DNA from 2 places in the Rhizobium sp. P2_G2 genome. Region 2 is predicted to be linked to the other one. Evidence: predicted binding sites of a transcription regulator. Region 2 holds the regulator's gene; the other holds the start of a gene.

Region 1 (11,945 bases), on a different contig from region 2:
GATCGACAGCGGCCGGCCGCGTGCCACCGAGCGATCGAAAAGCATTTTCAAATGCTTGTCGAGATAGCGCCGGTTGTTGAGACCCGTCAGGCCGTCGGTCACCGCAAGCTCGATCGTCTGCTGCACGCTCTCGCGGAGCTGATCGTTGAAGCGCTTGCGGCGAATCTGGGTCAGGCAGCGGACGATCAGTTCATTGGGCTCGACCGGCCGCAGGATATAGTCGTTGACGCCGAGTTCCAGCGCCCGGACCACCATCGGCTCGCCGCCCTGGTCGACCACCAGCAGAATGGGAATGAAACGCGACCGATCGAGCGAGCGCAGTTGCGAGCAGAGCCTGAGCGGATCATAGCCGTCGAAATTCGAATTGACGATGATCAAGTCATAAGCCCCCTCGGCAGCCTCGAAGACGGCAGCCTGCGGGTCGCTCTGGGCGGTGACCTCGGCGATCGGTTTCAGCGTGCGGGCAAGCCGCTCCTGGGAATTGGCGCGGCCATCGACGAGAAGGACGCTCGGCGGCACATCGGCGTCGCCGCTGCCTGCCATCGTGTCATCCAAGCCGATGGTCCTGGCGGTTTCGGCGCGCAGGCGCAGTTCGTCGCTGAGCATCTTGAGGCGCACCAGGCTCTTCACCCGCGCCATGAGCTGCATATCGTTGACCGGCTTGGTGAGGAAATCGTCGGCGCCGGCCTTGAGCCCGCGGACGCGGTCGGCTGGCTGGTCGAGCGCGGTCACCATGACCACCGGAATATGCGACGTCCTGGGATTGGCCTTCAGCCGTTCGCAGACTTCAAACCCATCGATGCCCGGCATCATGACGTCGAGCAGGATGACATCGACCGGGACCTTGCTGCAGATGTCGAGGCATTGATAGCCGTTCTCGGCGGTCAGTACCTCGAAATATTCGGCCAGCAGCCGTGCTTCCAGGAGTTTGACGTTCGCCGGGATGTCGTCGACGACGAGGATGCGTGCGGTCATCTCAGCATCCCTCCGTCAGGCGTCGCCAAGGTAGGTCTTGATGGTCTGGATGAATTTCGGCACCGAGATCGGCTTGGAAACATAGGCCTCGCAGCCGCCCTGGCGGATACGCTCCTCGTCGCCCTTCATCGCAAACGCCGTCACCGCGATCACCGGGATGACATGCAGTTCGTCATCCTCCTTCAGCCATTTGGTGACTTCGAGGCCCGATACTTCCGGCAGCTGGATATCCATGAGGATCAGATCGGGGCGGTATTTGCGCGCAAGATCAAGCGCTTCCATTCCGTTACGGGTCTGGATCGTCGTGTAGCCGGAAGCTTCTATCAGATCGCGGAAGAGCTTCATGTTAAGCTCGTTGTCCTCGACAATCATCACCTGCTTGGGCATGTCGCTTCGCTCAGACCCCTGATTTTGCGTGCCGGTCGGATAACCTCTATATAGAGGTGGACACGCGAATTCTCATCATTCATGTCAGGCACGGTATGCCGATTAAGTTTAAAAAGACGTAATGCGACCATGAAAATCCCCAGCAACGCCAAAATCGAACGCCCGACCGACGCGACTGCCGAGGAGCTGGCAGTCACCATCCTCGGCTGGCTGTCGAACGAGCCATCACTGATGGGTCGCTTCCTGTCGATCTCCGGCATCGAGCCCGTCGCGATCCGCAGGATGATCGGCGATCCCGGTTTTTACGGCGGATTGACCGGTTTCCTGATGAGCCACGAGCCGACACTCATGCAGTTCTGCCAGGAGAACGATGTGAAGGTAGAATGGGTTCAGGCTTGTCATCAGTATTTCACCGGGCCGACCGAAGGCGTCTGGCTATGAACGACATAGTCGAAACGCTGGCGCTGTCGAAGAAGCCGCTGATCATCTGCGATGTCGACGAGGTCGTGCTGGAATTCATCCTACCGCTCCAGAACTACCTCGCCTCGGTCAATCATTGCCTGCATGCCGATTCATTCCACCTGGATGGCAATGTGCGCCGTATCGCCGACGACAGACCAGCAACGAAAGAAGAGATCGGCGCCTTCCTGGAGGCTTTCTTTTCCGCGCAGGACAAATGGCAGATGCCGGCAAAGGGCGCGAGCGCTGCTTTGGCCGGCTTGACGGACGATGCCGATATCGTCTTTCTCACCTCCATGCCGCCACGGCACCAGATGGTGCGGCGGACCGTGCTCGACCTGCACGGCTTCCCCTACCCGATTGTCGCCACCGAAGAAGCCAAGGGACCGATCGCTGCCAGCCTGATCGGCAACCGCAGCATACCATCGGTCTTCCTCGACGATATCGCCCGAAACCTGCATTCCGTGCGCGAACACGCCCCATCCTGCCTGCTGATCAACCTGATGGCCAATGAGGCCTTCAAGGCATTGGCGCCTGATCCCGGCGTGGGCGTACACAAGGCGCGCGACTGGACGCATGCGGGTGAATTGATCCGGGCACATTTCAGGACAAGCTGAGAGTCTAGGCGTTTTGCAAGGCCAGCCGCATCAACGGCCTTCCGTCCTTGCGAAGTGCGACTTGAGAAAATCCCGCCGCCTCGAAGATGCGGGTCGAGCCGACATAAAGGCCGACGGATTTCGATTGTTTGGTCCGATCGATCGGACAGGCTTCGAGCAATCGGGCGCCATTCTTTTCTGCAAAGACGATCGCCTCGGACAGCATGCGATGGCTCAGCCCCTTGCCGCGCTGCTTCGATGACATGAAGAAGCAGCTCACTGCCCAGATACCCTTGTCCGCCGCATCGGCATCATCCAATGGCCGCGATACCGTCTTCTGCGAATTCCAGTTGGGCACGTCGGTACGCGGGCCGACCTGGACCCAAGCCACGGGCACACCGTCCAGATAGCCTAGAACGCCTGGTGGGGGACCCGCTTCAACCCGGGCATGCATGAATGCCTTCTTGGCTACACCATCCATCAGCTTGCGCTCGGATGGCGCGATGCGGAAATGCGTGCACCAGCACCCATAGCAGGCGCCTTGTGGCCCGAACACGGTTTCGAAATCCGCCCAGCGGTCGGCGGTCAAAGGCAAAGCGTGAAAGTCGTTCATGACGATTCCCGGTACTTGAGTGGCTTAAGATTAGAGCGTAAAGTTCAGATGTTCAACCTTTGTTCCGGGCGGGAACATGCAGGATTCGGAAAATGCGCCGGGCTTTTGCCGTGATTGCCTGAGACTGGCTTCGGGAACGGCACGGCGTTGCCGCGCCTGTGGCAGCCCTCGCCTGCTGCGCCATCCAGAGCTCAACCGCCTCAGCGTCGCCCATATCGATTGCGATGCCTTCTACGCCTCGGTCGAGAAGCGCGACAATCCGGAGCTCGCCGACAAGCCGGTGATCGTCGGCGGGGGAAAGCGCGGCGTCGTCTCGACCTGCTGCTATATCGCCCGCATCCGTGGCGTGCGCAGCGCCATGCCGATGTACAAGGCGCTGGAAGCCTGCCCGGAAGCGATCGTCATCAAGCCCGACATGGAAAAATATGCCCGTGTCGGCCGCGAGGTGCGCAGGATGATGCAGGACCTGACGCCGCTGGTGCAACCGCTCTCCATCGACGAGGCCTTTCTCGATCTGGCCGGCACCGAGCGGCTGCATCACGATCCGCCGGCCCGAACGCTGGCGAAATTCGCCCAGCGTGTCGAGCGCGAAGTCGGCATCACGGTCTCCGCCGGCCTCTCCTATTGCAAGTTCCTCGCCAAGGTCGCCTCGGACATGAACAAGCCGCGCGGCTTTTCGGTGATCGGCGAGGCAGAGGCATTCGAATTCCTGAGAACCAAGCCGGTGACGCTGATCTGGGGCGTAGGCAAGGCCTTTGCCGAGGCGCTCGCCCGCGACGGTATCACCGAGATCGGCCAGTTGCAGCAGATGGAGGAGACCGACCTGATGCGCCGCTACGGCATTATCGGCAAGCGGCTCTTCAATCTGTCGCGCGGCATCGATGACCGCAAGGTACATCTCAACGACGAGGCAAAGAGTGTTTCGGCGGAGACGACCTTTTTCGAAGACCATGCCCGGCTCGACGAACTCGTGCCGATCCTGAGGGCACTGTCCGAACAGGTGTCGCACCGGCTGAAGAAGGCGGCGATCGCCGGCCATACCGTGGTGCTGAAGCTCAAATCGCAGGATTTCAAGATCCGCACCCGCAACCGGCGGCTGGAGGCCCATACCCAGTTGGCCGACCGGATCTTCCGCGAGGGCCTGTCACTGCTCGAAAGGGAGGTCGACGGCACGAAATACCGGCTGCTCGGGATCGGCGTCACCGATCTTGCCGATTCAGCCGATGCCGATCCGCCGGACCTGATCGACCGCGATGCAGGCAAACGGGCTGCAGCCGAGGCGGCGATGGACAAGTTGCGCGGAAAATTCGGCACGAAAAGCATCGAGACCGGCTACACATTCGGCCGCGGCAAGCGCGGCCATATCCCGAACAGCGATGCGAGTTGACGCTCTGTAGTTTTGCTTCAAATTAACGGTAAATTCACCGTGATACGAAGCGAAAACGTGTTCCTTGCGGAACATACGTCACCGCAAAGATTCATTAAATCTCTAATCCTAGTTTGGGCACGAACCGTATAGCGTGGGGACAATCATGCTTGCACGTCTTTCTTTCCGCATCGCCTTGGCGACGACGGCTCTTTTTGGCACGGGCGCGAGCGCTGAGACGCTCGATCCGTTGCAGATTTTCGTTTCGAAGGATACGCAGACGCTTGTCGTCTATGATGGCGACCAGGTGGTGGCCACCAGCCATATTTCGACCGGCAAACCGGGCCACACCACGCCGTCGGGCATTTTCTCGATCATCGAGAAGAGCATCATGCACAATTCCAATCTCTATGAATCGGCGCCGATGCCGTTCATGCAGCGGATCACCTGGGATGGCGTGGCGCTGCATGAATCGAACTCCGTGCCGCGCTATCCGGCCTCGCATGGCTGCGTGCGCATGCCCGGCAAATTTGCCCGCCAGCTGTGGGACATGACCAATCGCGGCTTCCACGTGGTGATCACCGAGCGAGAATTGACCCCGCATGCCATGCAGACGGCCGATCTCTTCAAGCCGCGCTACTCCCAGCCGGATCCGCAGACGATGAGCGACGCCGATCTCAGGCCGACGATATCGGCAAATCCGGGCACTGAAGTGGCGATGAACGAGACCCTGCCGAAGCTCGGCGCCACCGCCGTGGCGACGCTGCCGAAGGACATCGACCCGGTCAAGGTCCTGATTACCCGGCCCTCGCAGCAATCCAGGACGATGGCGGTGCAGCAGATGCTGGCGCAGCTCGGCTACGATGTCGGCGATGCGGATGGCTATCTCGGCGACCAGACACGCACCGCGATCAAGACCTATCAGGCCATCCATAGCCAGAAGCAGACCGGTACGATGACGCCGAAATTCGTCGCTTCGATCTACAAGGTGCTGAACCGCAAGCAGCCGACCGGCTGGCTTTATGTACGACGCAACTTCAAGCCGGTCTTCGATGCACCGGTGGAAATCGCCGAGCCCAGCCTGGCGCTCGGCACGCATTTCATCGAGGCCGTGCATGTCAACATGGCACAGAACAGCGCCGACTGGGTCGGCGTGACGCTGGACAACTACATTCCCAACAAGACGGCCAAGCGGCTGGGCATCGTGCGCTATGGCGATGCACAGGCGCCCGATGCCGCCGAACAGGCTTTTGCCCGCGTGACCATTCCTGACTCGGTCCGCGCCCGCATCGAGACCATGCTGGGCAACGGCTCGTCGATCACGATCACCGACACCGGCACGGAGAGCAAAACCGGCGACGGCACCGACTTCATCACGGTCACCCGCGACACATCCTATAGCGACAACAGCTACCAGGACAATCTCGGCGCCAGCGATTCCGACGACGAGATCGGCCATTACGTCAATTGATCCGATACTGTCGCGTTCGACAGAACGCTGCCTGAATCCTGGAGGTCGCCTTTGTCAGGCGACCTTTTCAATTTGTAAGACTATTTGATTAATTGCCGGCTTTCGGCGCAGCAAAGGCTCTGTTAGCCTTACACTATTCCCGATTCACGTTGAGGGTCCTTCCGGCAGGTGATCACGCCTGATCGGCCGGGGCCGTGATGCCATGACGCATGCCATTTCCGATATGTCCGCCGCCGACAGGCGACCTGCGCAGCTCATCCTGATCTCGCTGTTCGTCTGCTCACTCGCCAATTCGTCGATCATCCCGTTCATGAGCTATTTCATCGTCGATCAGCTCGGCATGAAGCCCTGGCATATCAGCCTGTATTCCGTCGTCACCAGCATTTTCATCATGATCGGCAACCGGCTGTTCGGCGAGATGGTCGACCGCAGCAAGCCGATCTTTCCGCTGGTCTTCGGCGCTAGCCTCGGTCTGGTCGTGGCAAGCGGCGTGCTCTGCCTGGTGCAATCCTATTGGTTGCTGCTGGTTGTTGTCGGTCCCGGCATCGCGCTGGCGAGCACCGGCATATCGACCATGTTCAGCCTTGGCCGACTCTATGGCGAACATTTCGGCCTCGACCTCACGCGTTACAATGCGCGGGTGCGGATGATGACCTCGCTCGGCTGGATGTTCGGGCCGGCGGCCTCCTATCTGATTGCGGCGCATTTCGGCAATCTCGCCGTCTTCAAGTTCGTCTTCTTCCTGTCGCTGATCGGCAGCGCGACGTCTTTCTTCACCGTGCCACATGATTTTTGCGGGCCGCGCCGGCATATCGCTTTGCGCGAAGATGGTTCGCGCGAGGGCTGGTTCGACAACAAGCCGCTCTGGCTCGCCGCTTTCGTCTGCTTCCTGTTCAACATCGCCCATGTGCTCTGTTCGGGCGCGCTGCCGCTGTTCTATACGGAAGAGGCGCATCTGCCCGTCTATGCCCCCGGCCTGTCGCTGACGCTGAAATGCACGGGCGAAGTGATTGCGATCCTCGCATCGCCGATGGTCATGATGCGCATCGGCCGCCGCAACGCGCTCCATCTTTCCACGGGCTTGGGGCTGGTAGCCTTTGCGGTTCTGCATGAGACCAACAGCATGGCACATATGGTGGTCGGCGCTCTGCTCGAAGGACTCTATTTCGGCCAGTTCGCCGGCGTTGCGGTGACATTCATCCAGGGCTTTGCCAGGGGTCGCGTCGGGCGGGCGACGTCGCTTTACATGAACAGCCTGTTCCTTGGCTCGCTCGCCGCCAATACCGGCATCGGCATCATTGCCAGTCTCGTCGATTTCCGCGCTGCGATCGCGGTCGCCGGCGGCGTCATGGTCCTGGCTGCGGCAGCGCTATTCGCCACCCGTCATGCGGACGCAGAGGCAGACGCCTGAGATCCAGGATCAAACGGCAGGCTTAGCCGGACTACACCAGTTCCACATCAACAACGCCGGGACTGGCCCTGAGTGCTGCGGCGATCTCCGGGGAAATCCGGTATTTCTCCGACAGCTCCACCTCGATCTCCTTCTTGCCGCTATCCTTGATGATGATGAAGGAGACTAGGCCCTCACCCTTGGCGTTGAGATGCGTCGCGACTGTCCGGATCGGCGTGGAATCGCGCAGGAAGACGCGCATCGCCTTCTGCAATTGCACCGACTTTTCTTCCAGCGACTGGACGGTCTGGATTCGGAGCCCGATGCCTTCCGGGCGTTCGTCGGCTTCAACGCCGATGATGAAGGATTTGCCGGGTTCGAGCATATCGCGGTATTGCGCCAGGGTTTCGGAGAACATCACCGCTTCGTACTGACCCGATGAATCCGAGAAGGCGATGATGCCCATCTTATTGCCGGTACGGGTCTTGCGCTCCTGCTTGCTGGTCACCGTGCCGGCCAGCCGGCCCGGCGCCTTGCCCTGCTTCACCGCATTGGCGAAATTGGCGAAGGTCTGGACGCGCAGCTTTTCCAGCGTTTTGACATAAGCATCGAGCGGATGGGCCGTCAGGTAGAAGCCGAGGACCTGGAATTCGCGCATCAGCTTTTCGGACGGCATCCAGGGCGTGGTGGGCTGGAATGTGATCTTTTCCGGCCCGCTCGCGGCATTGCCGAAGATGTCGATCTGGCCGCTCACCTTGTCGGACGCAGCCTTCTGCGTATAACCCAGCACCCGGTCGAGATTGCCGACCAGGAGCGCCCGGTCGATGCCGAAGCAATCGAAGGCGCCGGCCGAGATCAGGCTTTCCCAGACACGTCGGTTGATTAGCTTCGGGTCTGTCCGGAGGCAGAAATCCTCCAGGCTGGCGAAGGGTTTTTCGCCGCGGGCGGCAACGATGTGCTCGACGGCAGCCTCGCCGACGCCCTTGATTGCGGCGAGCGAGAAGTAGATGCAGTTGTCGCCGGTCTCGAACTGGCGGAACGAGGTCTGTACCGACGGCGGCACGACCTTGATGCCGAGCCGCTTGGCATCCTGGCGGAAGTCGTTGACCTTTTCGGTGTTGGCCATGTCGAGCGTCATCGACGCCGCCAGGAATTCCACCGGATAATGCGCCTTGAGATAGGCCGTCTGATAGGAGACGACCGCATAAGCGGCCGCATGCGATTTGTTGAAGCCGTAATTGGCGAATTTGGCGAGCAGATCGAAAATCACGTCGGCCTGGGCCTTGGGCACCTTGTTGGCCACCGCGCCCTCGACGAAGCGCGCGCGCTGCTGGTCCATCTCGGCCTTGATCTTCTTGCCCATGGCGCGGCGCAGCAGGTCGGCTTCGCCGAGCGAATAGCCCGACAGGACCTGGGCGATCTGCATCACCTGTTCCTGGTAGACGATGACCCCCTGCGTCTCCTTGAGCAGGTAATCGATCGTCGGATGGATGGATTCGATCTCTTCCTCACCGTGCTTGCGGGCATTATAGACCGGGATGTTCTCCATCGGGCCTGGGCGGTAGAGCGCCACCAGGGCGATAATGTCCTCGATGCAGTCCGGCTTCATGCCGAGCAGCGCCTTGCGCATGCCCGCGCTTTCCACCTGGAACACGCCGACCGTTTCGCCCCTCGACAGCTTTTCATAGGTCAGCTTGTCGTCGAGCGGCAAAGCCGAGAGATCGATATGGACATTGTGCTTGGCGATGAAATCGACCGCGACCTTGAGCACGGTCAGCGTCTTCAGGCCGAGGAAGTCGAATTTCACTAGGCCTGCCTGCTCCACCCATTTCATGTTGAACTGGGTGACTGGCATGTCGGAGCGTGGATCGCGATAGAGCGGCACGAGTTTCGCCAATGGCCGGTCGCCGATGACGATGCCAGCCGCATGGGTGGACGCGTGGCGGTAAAGGCCCTCGATCTTCTGGGCGATGTCGAGCAGGCGGGCGACGACCGGCTCCTTTTCCGCCTCTTCCTTCAGCTTCGGTTCTTCCTCGATCGCCTTGGAAAGCGGCGTCGGATTGGCCGGGTTGTTGGGCACGAGCTTGCAGATGCGGTCGACCTGGCCATAGGGCATTTCGAGCACGCGGCCGACGTCGCGCAGTGCGGCACGCGCCTGCAGCGAACCGAAGGTGATGATCTGCGCCACCTGATCGCGGCCATACTTGGCCTGGACATAGCGGATCACCTCTTCGCGGCGATCCTGGCAGAAGTCGATGTCGAAGTCCGGCATCGACACGCGTTCGGGATTGAGGAAGCGCTCGAACAGCAGCGAGAAGCGTAGCGGATCGATATCGGTGATCGTCAGCGCGTAGGCGACCAGCGAGCCTGCACCCGAACCGCGGCCCGGGCCGACCGGAATGTCATGGGCCTTGGCCCATTTGATAAAGTCCGCGACGATCAGGAAGTAGCCTGGGAATTTCATCTTCTCGATAATGCCGAGCTCGAATTCCAGCCGCTTGCGATAATCGTCCTCGCTATAGCCGGCCGCGAGACCGATGGAGGCGAGGCGGTGGTTGAGACCTTCCCAGGCCTGACGATTCAACTCGTCGGATTCCGCCTTCTCGGCTGCCTCCGCATCGCCTGTGCCACCGGTAAACCGCGGCAGGATGGGCGAGACGGATTTCAGCAGGAAGGAGCAGCGGCGGGCGATCTCGATCGTGTTCTCGATCGCCTCGGGCAGATCGGCGAACAGAGCGGCCATTTCCTTGCGGCTTTTGAAATAATGATCCGGGGTCAGGCGGAAGCGATTGTCGTCCGATACCAGTGTGCCTTGCGCCACGGCCATCAGCGCGTCATGCGCTTCGAAATCCTGCACCGTCGGGAAGAACGGCTCATTGGTGGCGACGATGGGCAGCTCGAGGCGATAGGCGAGATCGAGCATCTTCGCCTCGTGCTGCCGGTCATAGGCGCCATGACGCTGCAGCTCGATATAGAGCCTGTCGCCGAAGAGCTGCATCAACAGCTGCAGGCGGCGTTCGGCGACCGCCGTGTTGCCGTCGCGCATCGCCATGTCGACCGGGCCGGTTGCCGCCCCGGTGAGTGCGATGACGCCCGGCATGTGATCGCCGAGCCAGGAGCGCTTGATATGGATCGAGGCATGCCCCTCGCCTTCCATATAGGCGCGGCTTACCAGCTCGGACAGGTGCTGGTAGCCTTCAGTGGTCGCCGCAAGCAGCACGAGCGCCGGCAGCTTTTTCGGCTGCTGGGTCCGTCCGTTGCGCTCTTCTGACGCCTCTTCCTCGAAATCGATCGACAGCTGGCAGCCAATGATCGGCTGCAGCCCCTCGCCCGAGGCAGTCTTGGAGAATTCCAATGCGGCAAACAGGTTGTTGGTATCGGTCAGACCGAGCGCCGGCTGTTGGTCGGCGACGGCCTTGGCGATGATCTTCTTGACCGGCAGGGCGCCTTCAAGAAGCGAATAGGCGGAATGGATCCTCAGATGAACGAATTGCGGGCTTTCCGCGAGGCCTGAAAGGGCGCTGATCGTGTCCATCTGTTCCATGCCGCACCATAAGAGAATCCGTTCCTCTCCAATGTAGCGGGTGCCATCGTCCTATGCCAGCTTGGGCCGGGCAGCGAGGCATTTTCCCCACAGGATCAGAACGACATCATTACGACGGCGAAGCTCGCCACAAACATGACGACCGAGGTAAATGCTGCCATATCACGAAGAAATTCGCTCATTTCTGCCTCCTGTTCCGTTATGTTTCTTATATGTTCTATTAATGTTCCATAGTCAACGCTATCCACAGGGGCAAGGTTAAAAAAGTATTGATGAAATGCGGAGCGAGCGACCGGCCCTGGAGGCGATCGCGACAAAGGACATAGGCCCACGCCCCCGCGATTAGACCGGACGGTCAGGGAGATAGAGCGGAGGAAGCCTGAAGTCCGTCAGCGTCGGTCAGAAGCGGAAGTTCAAACCGATCTGCGCGACGGGATAAAAGGTAAACTTGGAGATGCGGTCGCGTTCACGGTCGATCTCGCGGTCGATCTGGCCTTTGGTGAAACCGAATTTTTCAGCATGCGAATCGACGCTCAGGCTTGGCGAGCCGGCATAGAGCGCGCCTAGATCGAAACTGAGCGAGGTGCGCTCGTTAATCTGGGCGGAATAGCCGATGCCGAGATAGGGCTGGATGGCATTCTGGCGCGCCGTGTAGGTGGTCAGCGGATCGTCGATGACGATGCTGAAATGCTTGCCGCGCTTGACGAGGTTCTTCATCCGGCCATTAACCTTGCTGTCCGACAGCCGCACACCGGCGGAGACGCGGAAATCGTCGGCGAAGGGATAGTAATCGGCCGTCGCGCCGGCGCTCAACAACGAGACATGGTTGTGCAGGTCGGCATCCTTGTCGTGGTAGACATAGTCGAAGGCACCGCCATTGAGGCTGAGGCGACCGCCCCAATATTCGTTCCAGCGGTAACCCCCTTCGATGCCGACACCGAGCGTGCTGACAGTCGGCGTTAGCCAATATTTGTCGAACGACAGGGCATCACCGGCATGCGCCATTCCCGATGACGCGACAAGACAAGCGGTCAGCCCAGCCAGAACCAATTTCATTGTTTTCCCTCAGCGCCATATCCCGCGGGCGCGTTATGATTCTACGCGAAACAAGTTGCCGGAGCCCTAATTGTGCGAATCTGGAGTC
Region 2 (3,276 bases):
CGCACCAGTCGGTACGCGTGCGGTTTTCGAACTCTTGGCATATGAGGCGCATGCGCTGAGGCGAGATACTCGCCAGACGAGCGAGATCGGACGAGAGAATGTGTCTGCTAGTCCCGCTCACAGCAAGCGGCCTCCACTATTCTTGCGCGCAGAGCGCGCGCGGCGGGACCGTCTTGTTCTCCGTTCAAGACCGCGATTGCCCACGCCCTGGAGACGCCGTTTTCTAAGCACCAGCGGGAAAAAGAGGTACCGCGAATGATAAAGGCGGCGCGCACCGTGGGATAATCAAATCGTTCAGCCACTTGCATTGCAAATCGCCCTGTGCACATTAGTCATGTGACAATATGTAAGTTACATTTTGTCACTAGTCAAACAGAAAAGTGACATTTTGTGCACCATGGATGTCGTCGGTATAATCGCGAGAGCAAAGCAGGCATTGAATCTCAAGCAGGATCAAGAGCTTGCCGACTATCTCGGGGTATCAAGAAGTACCATTGCGGCATGGAGGCGCCGGGCGTCAGTGCCAGCAAAATACCTATCCGAAATGCTCTCTGGAGGTACAGTTTCCCTAGACTGGTTGATGTCGGGCAGCGGAGAGCCCAAAACGGTCGGGCGACACGGTCTTACTGACAAACCCCTTGAGATTGACAAGGAAGATCTCTGGCTAGCATTGCTCGCAACGCGTCACGAGCTTGCAAACTCCAAGTCCGAACCCGACCGGAGGCTTGCTGGCGGGTTGACGGATGACCAACTAGCGACGATCCACATTTGGGTCGGTGAGTACGTAACTCGGATCAAGGCATCTCGGGACAAATGGCTGAAATCCGGTTTGATCAAGCCTCAGGACATCTACAAAGCACTGGTCACCGAGTATGCCGTAGGTGAATTCGATGCTCCGCCTCCGCCGTGGTGGGAGGACGAGCGTATTATCTAGGGTTGCTCAATCTGTTGCTCAATCGCCAGAATGCTCCGTTCACCAATTCCGCTAGTTGCTCAATAAACTAATTTAAAACAATGACTTAATATTTATCCTGGAATGAAGAATTTGGTGTTGCTCAATCTGGCGATTGGTAACACTATTTTTCCGCGAATTATCCTTTGAAAACAAAGGTGCGTTGCCATTTTCATTCCAGAATAGCTCTGACAGCCATTCCGAAATATCTTTCGCGCCTCCACGCGTTAACCATATTTAAAACCCTTGCGGAACATACATGGAACATATAGTGTTTGTTCGAGATTTGTTTCACGATTCCCAAGGGGACGTCCATGCTGACGAGAAAACAACAGGAACTTCTACTGTTCATCCATGAGCGGATGAAGGAGTCCGGCGTGCCCCCTTCGTTCGATGAGATGAAGGATGCGCTCGATTTGGCCTCGAAGTCCGGCATCCACCGGTTGATCACGGCATTGGAGGAGCGTGGTTTCATTCGCCGGCTTCCCAACCGTGCCCGGGCGCTCGAAGTCATCAAGCTGCCCGAGGCCTATTCGCCGAGCATCAAGCCGCCGCAGAAGGGTTTCAATCCAAGCGTCATCGAAGGCTCGCTCGGCAAGGTGCAGCCGGCGCCCGCGCCGAAGCCGGCAGCCAACGAGAACTCCGGTGAAGCGGTGGCAATCCCTGTTATGGGCCGCATCGCCGCCGGTGTGCCGATTTCGGCGATCCAGAACATCACCCACGATATTTCCGTCCCGGCCGGCATGCTCGGCAGCGGCGAACATTATGCGCTCGAGGTCAAAGGCGATTCGATGATCGAGGCCGGCATCCTCGATGGCGACACGGTGATCATCCGCAACGGCAGCACGGCGAGCCCGGGCGACATCGTCGTAGCGCTCGTCGACGACGAGGAAGCGACGCTCAAGCGCTTCCGCCGCAAAGGGGCTTCCATTGCGCTTGAGGCCGCGAATCCGGCTTACGAAACTCGCATCTTCGGGCCGGATCGCGTCAAGGTCCAGGGCAAGCTGGTCGGACTCATCCGCCGCTATCACTGACAAGCGGCGATCGGTTGACGCGCGGCGAGCAGCCTCGCCTGCGTCGGCTTAATATCATTTCTTCTTCTTTGATTCCTTGAGCGCTTTGTTGCGCGCCATGATCGCGATCGCATAGCCCTCCTTGTTGACCTGACGGGCGCGGCCGAAGCCGGCGGCGCCATCCGGAACATCCTCGGTGATCACGCTGCCGGAGGCGGTCAGCGCCCCTGCCCCGATCGTCACCGGTGCGACAAGTGCACTGTTCGAGCCGATGAATGCGTCGGCGCCGATCCGGGTTTCGAACTTGTTGAAGCCATCATAATTGCAGGTGATCGTGCCGGCGCCGATATTCGCCCGCGCGCCGATGATGGCATCGCCGATATAGCTCAGATGATTGACCTTGGCGCCCTCGCCGATCGCGGCATTCTTCACTTCGCAGAAATTGCCAACCTTGGCCTTTTCGCCCAGGTCTGCGCCAGGCCGCAGCCGTGCGTACGGACCAACGCTTGCGCCTGGCGCAATATGGGCGCCCTCGATATGCGAGAAGGCGTGGATGACGACGTCACTATCGACGGTGACGCCGGGACCGAACCAGACATTCGGTTCGATCACAGTGTCGCGGCCGATCCGCGTGTCATGCGACAGGAAGACGGTTTCCGGCGCGATCATCGTCACGCCCGAGAGCATCAACTGATGACGGCGCTTCTTCTGCCAGATCGCTTCGAGTTCGGCGAGTTCCGCCCGGTTGTTGCAGCCGGCAACCATGTCGCTCGGCGCTTCGACCGTCGCCGCCCTGCCGCCTTCGCGGTGGAGGATTTCGATGATGTCGGTGACGTAATACTCGCCCTTGACATTGTTATTGGTGATTTTCGTCAGCAGCGACAAAGCCTTGCGGCCATCGATCGCCATGATGCCGCTATTGCAGAAGGTGACCTTCCGCTCGGCCTCTGTCGCGTCCTTTTCCTCGCGGATGGCGACGAGCTCGCCGTCCTTGGTAAGCAGGCGTCCATAGCCCGTGGGTTTGTCGGTTTCGAAGCCGACGACCGCGACATCATAGCCGGCGCGCACTTTCTCCAGCGCTTCGATCAGCGGTGCGGGTTCGATCAGAGGCCCGTCGCCATAGGCGACCAGGATCTGATCGTAGTCCTTTTCGATTTCGCCGCGCGCCGCCAGCACAGCGTGGCCTGTGCCGAGCCGCTCGGCCTGTTCAAAGGCGCGGACCTCGATACCGGACCCGGACGCTGCGGCCACGACCGGCTCCGCATCGCGGCCAACGACCAGCGCGATGCAGTCAGCACCGCTGCGGCCGAG

What was found. The regulator LexA, encoded in region 2, represses DNA repair genes until DNA is damaged. The targets are predictions, from matches to a motif close to TGTTCNNNNTGTGTTCNG.
Region 1: dnaE (DNA polymerase III subunit alpha) is a predicted target of LexA. The motif match lies at 11,015-11,032, and genes of this name have one in related genera.

The regions. Positions count from the first base shown of each region.
Region 1 covers NZ_JBFUFF010000074.1:13,307-25,251, forward strand. The annotation lists gene AC1D06_RS31605 (PleD family two-component system response regulator) at 1-975, opposite strand, end outside; gene AC1D06_RS31610 (response regulator) at 991-1,362, opposite strand; gene AC1D06_RS31615 (DUF3572 domain-containing protein) at 1,492-1,803, shown strand; gene AC1D06_RS31620 (hypothetical protein) at 1,800-2,438, shown strand; gene AC1D06_RS31625 (GNAT family N-acetyltransferase) at 2,443-3,030, opposite strand; gene AC1D06_RS31630 (DNA polymerase IV) at 3,107-4,417, shown strand; gene AC1D06_RS31635 (L,D-transpeptidase family protein) at 4,563-5,867, shown strand; gene AC1D06_RS31640 (MFS transporter) at 6,070-7,278, shown strand; gene dnaE (DNA polymerase III subunit alpha) at 7,310-10,792, opposite strand; gene AC1D06_RS31650 (hypothetical protein) at 11,201-11,857, opposite strand.
Region 2 covers NZ_JBFUFF010000062.1:38,467-41,742, reverse strand. The annotation lists partial or broken gene AC1D06_RS29385 (hypothetical protein) at 1-121, opposite strand, end outside; gene AC1D06_RS29380 (helix-turn-helix domain-containing protein) at 398-934, shown strand; gene lexA (transcriptional repressor LexA) at 1,267-1,986, shown strand; gene glmU (bifunctional UDP-N-acetylglucosamine diphosphorylase/glucosamine-1-phosphate N-acetyltransferase GlmU) at 2,041-3,276, opposite strand, start outside.